One region of the Streptomyces sp. NPDC005492 genome, then DNA from elsewhere that is predicted to be linked to it. Evidence: riboswitches for the same ligand, from Rfam matches in the RefSeq annotation. Region 1 holds a riboswitch; each other region holds the start of a gene.

The links. Region 1 has a riboswitch for cyclic di-AMP ahead of ABZT04_RS34755 (M23 family metallopeptidase). Riboswitches for the same ligand answer to the same signal wherever they lie in the genome.
Positions count from the first base shown of each region.
Region 2: it holds a riboswitch for cyclic di-AMP, as region 1 does, so the genes downstream of both, ABZT04_RS43135 (NlpC/P60 family protein) here and ABZT04_RS34755 (M23 family metallopeptidase) in region 1, are expected to answer to the same signal.
Region 3: it holds a riboswitch for cyclic di-AMP, as region 1 does, so the genes downstream of both, ABZT04_RS02225 (transglycosylase family protein) here and ABZT04_RS34755 (M23 family metallopeptidase) in region 1, are expected to answer to the same signal.

Region 1 covers NZ_JBEXDX010000037.1:23,881-27,148, reverse strand. Annotated here, with positions in the region: gene ABZT04_RS34760 (GntR family transcriptional regulator) at 1-215, opposite strand, end outside; gene ABZT04_RS34755 (M23 family metallopeptidase) at 403-1,158, opposite strand; cyclic di-AMP (ydaO/yuaA leader) riboswitch at 1,172-1,336, opposite strand; gene ABZT04_RS34750 (pitrilysin family protein) at 1,540-2,928, opposite strand; gene ABZT04_RS34745 (pitrilysin family protein) at 2,925-3,268, opposite strand, start outside.
Region 2 covers NZ_JBEXDX010000070.1:2,766-6,033, forward strand. Annotated here, with positions in the region: gene ABZT04_RS43130 (DUF1996 domain-containing protein) at 1-972, opposite strand, end outside; cyclic di-AMP (ydaO/yuaA leader) riboswitch at 1,307-1,479, shown strand; gene ABZT04_RS43135 (NlpC/P60 family protein) at 1,488-2,987, shown strand; gene ABZT04_RS43140 (hypothetical protein) at 3,202-3,268, shown strand, end outside.
Region 3 covers NZ_JBEXDX010000001.1:478,612-481,879, forward strand. Annotated here, with positions in the region: gene ABZT04_RS02215 (cytochrome P450) at 1-297, shown strand, start outside; gene ABZT04_RS02220 (transglycosylase family protein) at 423-1,394, shown strand; cyclic di-AMP (ydaO/yuaA leader) riboswitch at 1,588-1,759, shown strand; gene ABZT04_RS02225 (transglycosylase family protein) at 1,763-2,449, shown strand; gene eno (phosphopyruvate hydratase) at 2,742-3,268, shown strand, end outside.

The DNA.
Region 1 (3,268 bases):
TGCTCGGTCGGTTCCGCGACGCACGCGCCCGCGTGCCGCCGGGTCACCACGAACCCCTCGGCCTCCAGCGTGCGCAGGGCCTCCCGCACGGGGACGCGCGAGACGCCGTACCGGCGCGCGAGGAGTTCCTCCGTGAGCCGGCCGCCGCGCTCGTAGACACCGGCGACGATGTCGTCCCGGATCGCCGTGCATACCGAGTGCGCCGGAATACGCATGTCCGACCTCCGCCTTAATCCCCGTGAAACGTCGACGATTGACGTGTGTTCCGTGACTCTATTGCAATGAGCGGGAATTTCCGATGGGGGGCCGGAATCCATGGATATTTTTTGGACAGGCGGGCTCCACAAACACCGAAAGCCCCGGCCGGCGGGCCAGGGCTTCGGGAAGTGCGGTGGTGCGTCGTCAGACGTTCACGCCGTGCTTGCGGAGGTAGGCGACGGGGTCGACGTCGGAGCCGTACTCGGCGGTCGTGCGGGCCTCGAAGTGGAGGTGCGGCCCGGTGACGTTGCCGGTGGCCCCGGAGAGGCCGATCTGCTGGCCCGGGGTGACCGTCTGGCCGACGGAGACGCCGATGGACGACAGGTGGCCGTACATGGTGTACATGCCGTCCGCCATCTTGATCACTACTTGATTGCCGTACGAGCCGCCCCAGCCCGCGTCGACGACCGTGCCGGAGCCCACCGCGTGGACGGAGGTGCCGGTCGAGGCGTGGAAGTCGATGCCCGTGTGGGCACCGGAGGACCACAGGGAACCGCCGGTCTTGTAGCCGGTGGAGACATACGAGTTCGAGACCGGCGCGACGAAGGTGTTGAGCTTCTTGCGCTCGGCCGCGCGGGCGGCGCGTGCCGCCGCGTCGCGCTCCGCCTTGGCCAGCGCGGCGGCCTTGGCCCGGGCGATCTCCTTGGCGGCCTGCTCATCGGCGGCCTGCTGCTGGGCGGCGGCCTGGGCGTCGATCTTCTCGGCCACGGAGTCGCCGATGGCGACGACGGGGGTGAGGCCGGTCTGCTCGGCGGCGGGCTCCGCGGCGAACGCCGGGGCGGCGGCCAGGGTGCCGACGACGCCGGAGGTGGCGAGAGCCGCGACACTCGCGGCACGAACGGTGGTGCGGTGGGTCCGGCTCGGGCGACGGTGCTTCCCGGTGGCGCGGGTGAACGCCATGAAGTGGCTGGTCCTTTCCTTCCTTCTCGCCTACCGGGTTAGCTGACGGGTTCGGAGCAGGAAGGTCTCCTACGGACCCCCTCGCGGTGCGCGGGCGTCCGATTCACCCCAGGGACTCTTGATGTGGGTCCCCGGCTCCCCTGGCTCGCGCCGTACGGGGACTCGGCGATGACTGTCCGGTGCCGCTGGTGCGGCGCGGTGCCTGACGGACAGCCGGACCGACGCTAAGGGGGGCCACTTTCAATCCCCAAACGGATCACGGTTTTTGTAGCGCATGCCACAGGGCAGACAGGCAACCTCTCCCCCAATTCGGACATGAGAGGGCCCTGATGACGCCTCAGTCACCAGGGCCCTCACGCGCGCGTGCCGCCGCGCAACCCTCTACTCCGCCGGAACGACGGTCACTTCGCCGATGCCGAGAGCCGCCACGGGCTCCTTGATCTGCTCCGCGTCGCCGACCAGGACCGTCACCAGACGGTCCACCGGGAAGGCGTTCACGACCGCCGCGGTGGCCTCGACGGTGCCGGTCGCGGCGAGCTGCTGGTAAAGCGTCGCCTGGTAGTCGTCGGGCAGGTGCTGCTCGACCTGGTCGGCCAGCGTGCTCGCCACGGCCGCGGCGGTCTCGTACTTGAGCGGCGCCACCCCGACGAGGTTCTGTACGGCGATGTCCCGCTCGGCGTCGGTGAGTCCGCCCTCCGCGAGCGTGCGCAGCACCGTCCACAGGTCGTCCAGGGCGGGGCCCGTGTTCGGGGTGTCCACGGAGCCGCTGATGGCGAGCATCGAGATGCCGGTGCCGTCGGGCGCCGAGCGCAGCACCTGGCCGAACGCCCGCACACCGTAGGTGTAGCCCTTCTCCTCCCGCAGGACGCGGTCCAGGCGGGAGGTGAGGGTGCCGCCGAGGCAGTACGTGCCGAGCACCTGGGCCGGCCAGACACGGTCGTGCCGGTCGGATCCGACCCGGCCGATGAGCAACTGCGTCTGGACGGCGCCGGGTCGGTGCACGATCACGACCCGTCCGCTGTCGTCGGCGGTCACCGAGGGCACGGGGCGCGGCTGGGCGGAGGAACCCGTCCACGAGCCCAGGGTGTCGGCGAGCAGCGCGTCCAGGTCGATGCCGGTGAGGTCGCCGACGACCACGACAGTGGCCGTCGCGGGGCGGACGTGCCGGTCGTAGAAGGCGCGTACGGCGGCCGAGTCGATCTTCTGGACGGTCTCCTCGGTGCCTTGGCGCGGACGCGACATGCGCGAGCTCGCCGGGAACAGCTCCTTGGACAGCTCCTTGGCCGCGCGGCGGGACGGGTTGGCCGTCTCGTGCGGGATCTCGTCGAGGCGGTTGCGGACCAGCCGCTCGACCTCGCTGTCCGCGAAGGCGGGCGCGCGCAGCGCGTCGGACAGCAGGCCGAGCCCCTTGGCCAGGCGCGAGGCCGGGACCTCCAGGCTCAGACGCAGTCCGGGGTGGTCGGCGTGCGCGTCGAGGGTGGCGCCGGAGCGCTCCAGCTCAGCGGCGAACTCCTCGGCGGAGTGCTTGTCGGTGCCCTCGGAGAAGGCACGCGCGGTGATCGTGGCGACGCCGTCCAGGCCGGCCGGTTCGGCGTCCAGGGGCGCGTCCAGGAGCACCTCGACGGCGACGACCTGCTGGCCGGGGCGGTGGCAGCGCAGGACGGTCAGGCCGTTGCCGAGCGTGCCTCGCTCGGGCGCCGGGAAGGCCCAGGGCCTGGCCTCGCCCGCCTGGGGCTGCGGGTGGAATTCCATCGTGGCGAGCTCGGTCACTTGGCCGCCTCCTCGTTCTCGTCGGTGGCCGCTGCTTCGGTGTCCTCGTCATCCTCGTCCGCGATCGGCTCGTACACGAGCACCGCGCGGTTGTCGGGGCGCAGGCGGGCCTTGGCGACCTCCTGGACCTCCTCGGCCGTCACGTCCAGGACGCGCTGTACGGCGGTCAGGGCGAGCTGCGGGTCGCCGAACAGGACGGCGTAGCGGCAGAGTTCGTCGGCGCGGCCCGCGACCGTGCCGAGACGGTCCAGCCACTCACGCTCCAACTGGGCCTGGGCGCGCTCCATTTCCTCGGCCGTGGGGCCCTCCGCGGCGAACCGGGCGAGCTCCTCGTCGATGG
Region 2 (3,268 bases), on a different contig from region 1:
CATGGCGGTGACCTTGCTCTGCGGGTTGCCCACGAACGTCAGCGTGGCTTCCTTGGCCGTGACGATCTGGCCGGAGTTGCCCTCGGTGCCGCCGCCGGGCTTGTCGGCGTCCCGCTCCTGCTTGCCGTTCTGCAGGCGCAACACAGGCCAGTAGTAGGTGGACTTGTCGCCCGGGTTCTCGCAGCTCGTGTTCGCGTTCGCGAGATCCTGGTCGCTGGCGAAGGCGTTGTTGGACTGATTGCCGACGTAGTCGTGGAAGTGGTGGGCGCCGTTGGTGACCCCGGGCGCGACGATGACGTTGTCGGAGTTGAACAGGCCGTTCTCGTTCACACCGCAGGCGGTGACGAACGTACCGCGGGAGGCGTCGGCCTGTTCCTTCGGCGTGTTCACGTTGGGCTGTACGGAGGTGATGTCCGCGTAGTCCGAGGCGACGGGCCCGTTGGTGGACTGCTGCTGGCCCTGGCCGTCGCCCTGTTGCTGGCCCTGGTCACCGGCGGCGCCACTCGGGTCCTCGCTGCTGCCGCCCTGGTCACCGGTGTCGTTCTTCGGCGCGATCAGCGTGCAGGCGGCGAGCGCGTCGAGTCCCTCCGGGCGGTCGCCGACGCGTGCGATGGCGTCGCCGATCCGTCCGATCGTCGCGGCCCGCTTCTCCTTCAACGGATTCATGATCGCGTTGTCGGCGAAGGAGGCGTCCTGGCGTATGGACTCCGTGGAGTCCTGGAGCTTCTGGTAGGCCTCGGTGATCTGCTGGTCGAGCAGGGCGAGTTCCTTGTCGACGTCGGTCTTCGCCTCGTCCGGAACCGTCGTCAACTGGGTTCCGATGTCAGGGCAGTCGATCGTCGCACCTCGCGATGCCGCGTCCGGGGAGCCCTGTTGGGCGGAGTCACCACCCCAGCCACCTTCGGACGCCGACGCGTATACGTTCGCCGCCACCAGTCCTCCGCCGCCCAGCATCAGGGCGACTGCTGCCATCGTCGCGCGGCGTGCGCCCGTTGGGCGTCTGCGCGTGTTGCGTGCCAAGGAAGTGCTCCTACACGTATCGGTCGGCCCGGCTCGTCCCGGCATGGACATCCCCCGTCCCAATACGGGGTCGGGTCCCGATGTGTTCAACCGTCCCGAAAATTCATAGCGACCTCATACGGAACGCCTGACTCCGCCGACCCATGAGCGCTCGCCACACCCAGGACGAGGTAAAGGTCACAAATACGTATCGGACATATCGCGCTTCAACCTTCACACGAGGCACACACGTTGGCTAGGTTGGCGCACAGGCCTTGCGACTAACTCCGGCGATCGGCGCCGGGCCGCACGGCTTGCGCCGAATCCGGTGTGCCGCTCGCGGCAGCCGGAACCGGGGACCCAACCGACTTGGGGTGAATCGGCCCAACTGCCCAGCGGGGCAAGGGCCGTAGGGCAAACCTTCCGTGATCGACGCCCGAACCCGACAGCTAACCCGGTAGGCGCGATACGGAAGGAGCACGTCTGCCATGCCGGCAGAACGAAGGACGCGCAGCGGAGGCAGTGGCCCCACCGTGGACGACCGACCCAGCCGCGAAGAAGTCCAGCGGCGGATCAACTCCCTTTACGACAGGGCCGAGACGGCCACCGGGAACTACAACGCCACCCGTGCGATGTCCGGGGGGCCGCGCCGGCGTGTCACCCCTCGATCCGGCGCGTCGCGGCCCTCGGATCCCGCCCTCGACGCCGTCACCCGCCAGTGGTTCGACCGGGCCCGCTCCCAACTGGGCCCGACCGTACCGGCGATCCTGCCGCCCAGCCGGACTCCCGGCCGTCCGGCGGAACCCCGGCCTGAGCGACGCCCCGAGCCCGAGTCCGCCCCCGCGCTCCAGGCGCCGCCCAGCCGCGCCGTCGCGGAACTGACCGCGGCGCCCGCCGTACCCGACATCACCACCGCGGCACCGGAGTTGACCGCCCGGCCGGTCGCCGCACTGCCCCCCGCGCCGCAGTCACCGCAAGCACCACCGGCGACCGTGCTCGACCTGCCGCCCGTGCCCGCCCTCGAACTGGCACCCGCGCCGATGGTGGAGTCGCCCCAACTGGCCCCGCAGGCAACCCCGGAGCCGGTCTTCGACCCGCTCACCGCGGACTTGGCGCTGCTCCCCTACATCGCCGCACCGCGCACCGAGACCGCCCCGGCGAACGCCACCTGGCCGCCGCCGGATCCGGCCTGGTCCGCCCCGGAGACGGCCTGGTCCACCGGGCAGATGCCCATGGTGACCGACTGGTCCACCGGACAGATGCCCGTGGTCACCGACTGGTCCACCGGACAGATACCCATGGTGCCCGAGCAGCCGACCGGCGAGCCCACCTGGTACACGACACCGGAACCGGACTGGCGCCCGCCCCAGCAGGAGTGGCAGCCGACCGCGCCCGCCCCCGAGGTCTCCTACGCGGCAGCCCCGGCCGTCGCCCCCGAGGTCTCCTACGCGGCCGGCCCGGTCATCGCTCCCGAGGTCTCCTTCGCCGCGGCCCCGATCCTCGCCCCCGAGATCACCCTGCCCACCGCTCCGACCATGCCGCCCGAGATCATTCTCCCCACGGACCGGACCATGGGCCCGACGACCACCGCGCCCGTCCCTGTCCCTCCCGAGATCGGCACCGGCGCCCAGAGCAAGACCGGCATCGCGCTCGCCTTCGCCCGCGCGCAGATCGGCAGGCCCTGCCTGTGGGGCGCGGCGGGACCGGACGCGTACGACTGCTCCAGCCTCACCCAGGCCGCCTGGAAGGCCGCAGGCGTCCTGCTCCCGCGCACCGCCCAGGAACAGTCGGGCGCCGGCGCACTCGTCCCGCTCACCGACATCCGCCCCGGTGACCTGATCTTCTTCTACGACAGCATCGACCACGTCGGCCTCTACACCGGAAACGGCCTGATGATCCACGCGCCGAGCCCGGGGACGCCGATACGCGAGGAGTCGATCTTCTACGCGGGTTCCGCCGCCATCCGGGGCGCCGTGCGACCCGCCTGATCCGCTCGGGAGACCAGGCCGGGGAGGGCCCGGCCTGGTCGCACATATGTGCACACCCCGGCCGCCCGGTGAGCCGTTTCGTTGGTCCGTACGAGTGGTGCATCCTGAGACACGGTCGTAGCGTCGACAGTGAGACGACGACCGTGCCCGGGCCGGTGGGCCACCGCCGGTGCGGATGCGGGACGACCAGACGAACAGGCGGCCGGGAGCGGACATGTACAAACACACCATGGTCGGAGTCGTCACGGTCTGCGCCGCCGCCCTGCTCGCGCCGGCCGTGG
Region 3 (3,268 bases), on a different contig from region 1:
GAACGGTTCGCCGATCCCGACGTCCTCGATCTCGGACGGCGTGACAATCAACACCTCGGTTACGGCCACGGCATTCATTACTGCCTTGGTGCCCCGCTCGCCCGCCTGGAGGGCCAGACCGCGCTGGCCACCCTCCTCACCCGCCTCCCGGACCTGCAACTCGCGGCGGACCCCGCCGACTTGCGCTGGCGCGGCGGGCTCATCATGCGCGGACTGCGCACCCTGCCCGTGGAGTTCACCCCGGAACGGGTGATTCGGGCCGCCAAACCCGAAGATGACACTTCTTCAACTCTGTGATCTTCACGTGATCTGCGTGGCATTAACTTGTGACAAGTGATCGACTGCGGCTACGTTCACGTACCAGCGCGGCGCCCCGCACCACCCGCCGCGCGCTCCCCCGCTGTCACGCGAAAGGCCTCCGCATGCTCTCCGGGAACGGTCGTCACCGTCGCCCCCGTCAGGCTCCGGCTCTGCTCGTCGCGGCCGGGGTGACCGGCTCCGCCATCGCCATCCCGCTCCTCGGCGCCGCCGCCGCGAACGCCGCCGACGGCACCACCTGGGACAAGGTGGCCGAGTGCGAGAGCGGCGGCTCCTGGAGCGAGAACAGCGGCAACGGCTACTACGGCGGGCTCCAGATCACCCAGGACGACTGGGACAAGTACGGGGGTCTCGAGTACGCCCCGAGCGCCGACCTGGCCAGCCGCTCCCAGCAGATAGCCGTCGCCGAGAAGATCCTCGACGCCAAGGGCACCTCCGCGTGGACCACCTGCGCGCTGCTCTCCGGCCTCACCACGACCTCGGGTTCGACGAACGTCGACACGGGCGTCGCGAGCGACTCGCCGTCGGCCGACGCGACGGACTCCTCGGGCTCCACCGACTCCTCCGGTACATCGGGCTCGTCCGGCCTGTCCGACTCCGGCAGTACGGACTCGAATTCATCGGATTCGTCCGACTCCTCCGCCGCCGACCCGTCGAGCAGCCCCTCGTCCTCCGCGACGCACAACTCCACCAAGTCCGACAAGTCCACCACTCCTTCGGCGAGTGGCGCCTCGGCCTCCGCATCTCCGAAACTCGACGAATCGGACAACTCGGAGCAGGCGGTGGGGAAGTGGAGCCTCGTCGACACCGGTGCGCTCGGTGATGCGACCGATGAGGGAAGCAGCGACCAGGGAAGCACCGGAAAGCATCGCGGGGCGAGCGCCGAGGAGAGTGTGACGGCGAAGACGTACACCGTCCGTGCCGGCGACTCCCTCGCGTCGATCGCCGACTCCCTTGGCTTCGACGGCGGATGGCGCGCGCTGTACGCCGAGAATAAAAAGGTGATAGGCGCCGATCCGACCCGGATCGCCGCCGGTCAGACCTTGGACGTGAGCGCTGAAACGGGCGGAAAGTAGCAGGAAAACAGCGGGAGTTCACGTCACGCTTCGCGCTGAATGTCCGGTTTGGTGAAAGTGTGGGATGAGTCTCAGAAGCCCTGATCGTCTTTGAAATTCCGCCGATTCCCTGTCTACGGTCAAGGCCGCTCGTCACCACGAGCCCCGGCTGCCGCACACGCCGAGTCCTGCCAGCGGCTTCCGGGAACAGTCGTCGCGTCAAGCGCCGTAGGCAGGAGCGGGGGACCCAAGGTAAGTGCTGGGCCCGGCAGTTGAGGCTGCTGGATCCGGCTTGGGGTTAAGTCGCGCACCGCGAGGTGCGCGGCCGGGCAACTCACACGGCCCGAACCCGACAGCTCACCTCGCAGGCGTCGGTGAGGGGATCTTCCATGCTGTTTTCCGGCAAGGGCAAGCACCGCCGTCCGTCCAAGGCCACCCGCGTCGCCACGCTCGCCAGCGTGACCGGTGTCGCCATCGCCGCCCCGCTCATGGCGGCCGGCAACGCCTCCGCCGCCACCGCCTCTGAGTGGGACACGGTCGCCCAGTGCGAGTCCGGCGGCAACTGGTCCATCAACACCGGCAACGGCTACTACGGCGGTCTCCAGTTCTCCGCCTCGACGTGGGCCGCGTACGGCGGCACCGCCTACGCCTCCACCGCGAACCAGGCCTCCAAGGCCCAGCAGATCGCCGTGGCGGAGAAGGTTCTCGCCGCCCAGGGCAAGGGTGCCTGGCCCGTCTGCGGCACCGGCCTGTCGAGCGCCACCTACTCCGGCGGCAGCTCCAGCTCCTCCAGCAGCAGCTCGTCGAGCAGCAGCACCAGCGAGCGCTCCACCTCCGACACGACGGCCTCCCGCTCCGCCGAGCGCCCGGCCGCCAAGAAGACCGTCACCACCCCGACCGGCAAGAAGGTCAAGAAGGGGGACGGCGAGTACAAGGTCGTCAAGGGTGACACCCTCAGCTCCATCGCCGAGAAGCACAAGGTGAAGGGCGGCTGGCAGAAGCTGTTCAAGCTGAACAAGGACATCATCGACGACGCCGACTTCATCTACCCGGGTCAGCAGCTCCACCTTAAGTAGTACTCAGCTGAACCACAGCGCCCTCACATCCGTGGACTGCACCATGGAGACCTCGTGAGGGTCACCCCCGTCCCCCACGGGCTCCCCGCTCCGGTGCGTGTTCCCCCGTACGCACCGGGGCGGGGCTTTTTTGCGCACGCTTCCGGAGCGGTTTTTGTTCCGTTCGGAAACAATTTACTCTCGGTTCTGCTCAAGGGATGGTCGACAGACTGGCCGATCGCCCGGAGCCGGTTAGGCTCGTCTCGCAGAGCCCACCGCGGTACTGCGTAGCCGCGTCACATTGAAGAAGGAGATGCTCGTGCCGTCCATCGACGTCGTCGTAGCCCGGGAAATCCTGGACTCCCGAGGCAACCCCACGGTCGAGGTCGAGGTCGGCCTCGACGACGGCAGCACGGGTCGTGCCGCCGTTCCGTCCGGCGCCTCCACGGGTGCCTTCGAGGCCATCGAGCTGCGTGACGGTGACCCCAACCGCTACGGCGGCAAGGGTGTCGAGAAGGCCGTCCTCGCCGTCATCGAGCAGATCGGCCCGGAGCTCGTCGGCTACGACGCCACCGAGCAGCGCCTGATCGACCAGGCGATGTTCGACCTGGACGCCACCGACAACAAGGGCTCGCTCGGCGCCAACGCCATCCTCGGCGTCTCCCTCGCCGTCGCCCACGCCGCGTCCGAGGCCAGCGACCTCCCGCTCTTCCGCTACCTGGGCGGCCCGAACGCGCACCTGCTGCCCGTCCCGATGATGAACATCCTGAACGGCGGCTCGCACGCCGACTCGAACGTGGACATCCAGGAGTTCATGATCGCCCCGATCGGCGCGGAGTC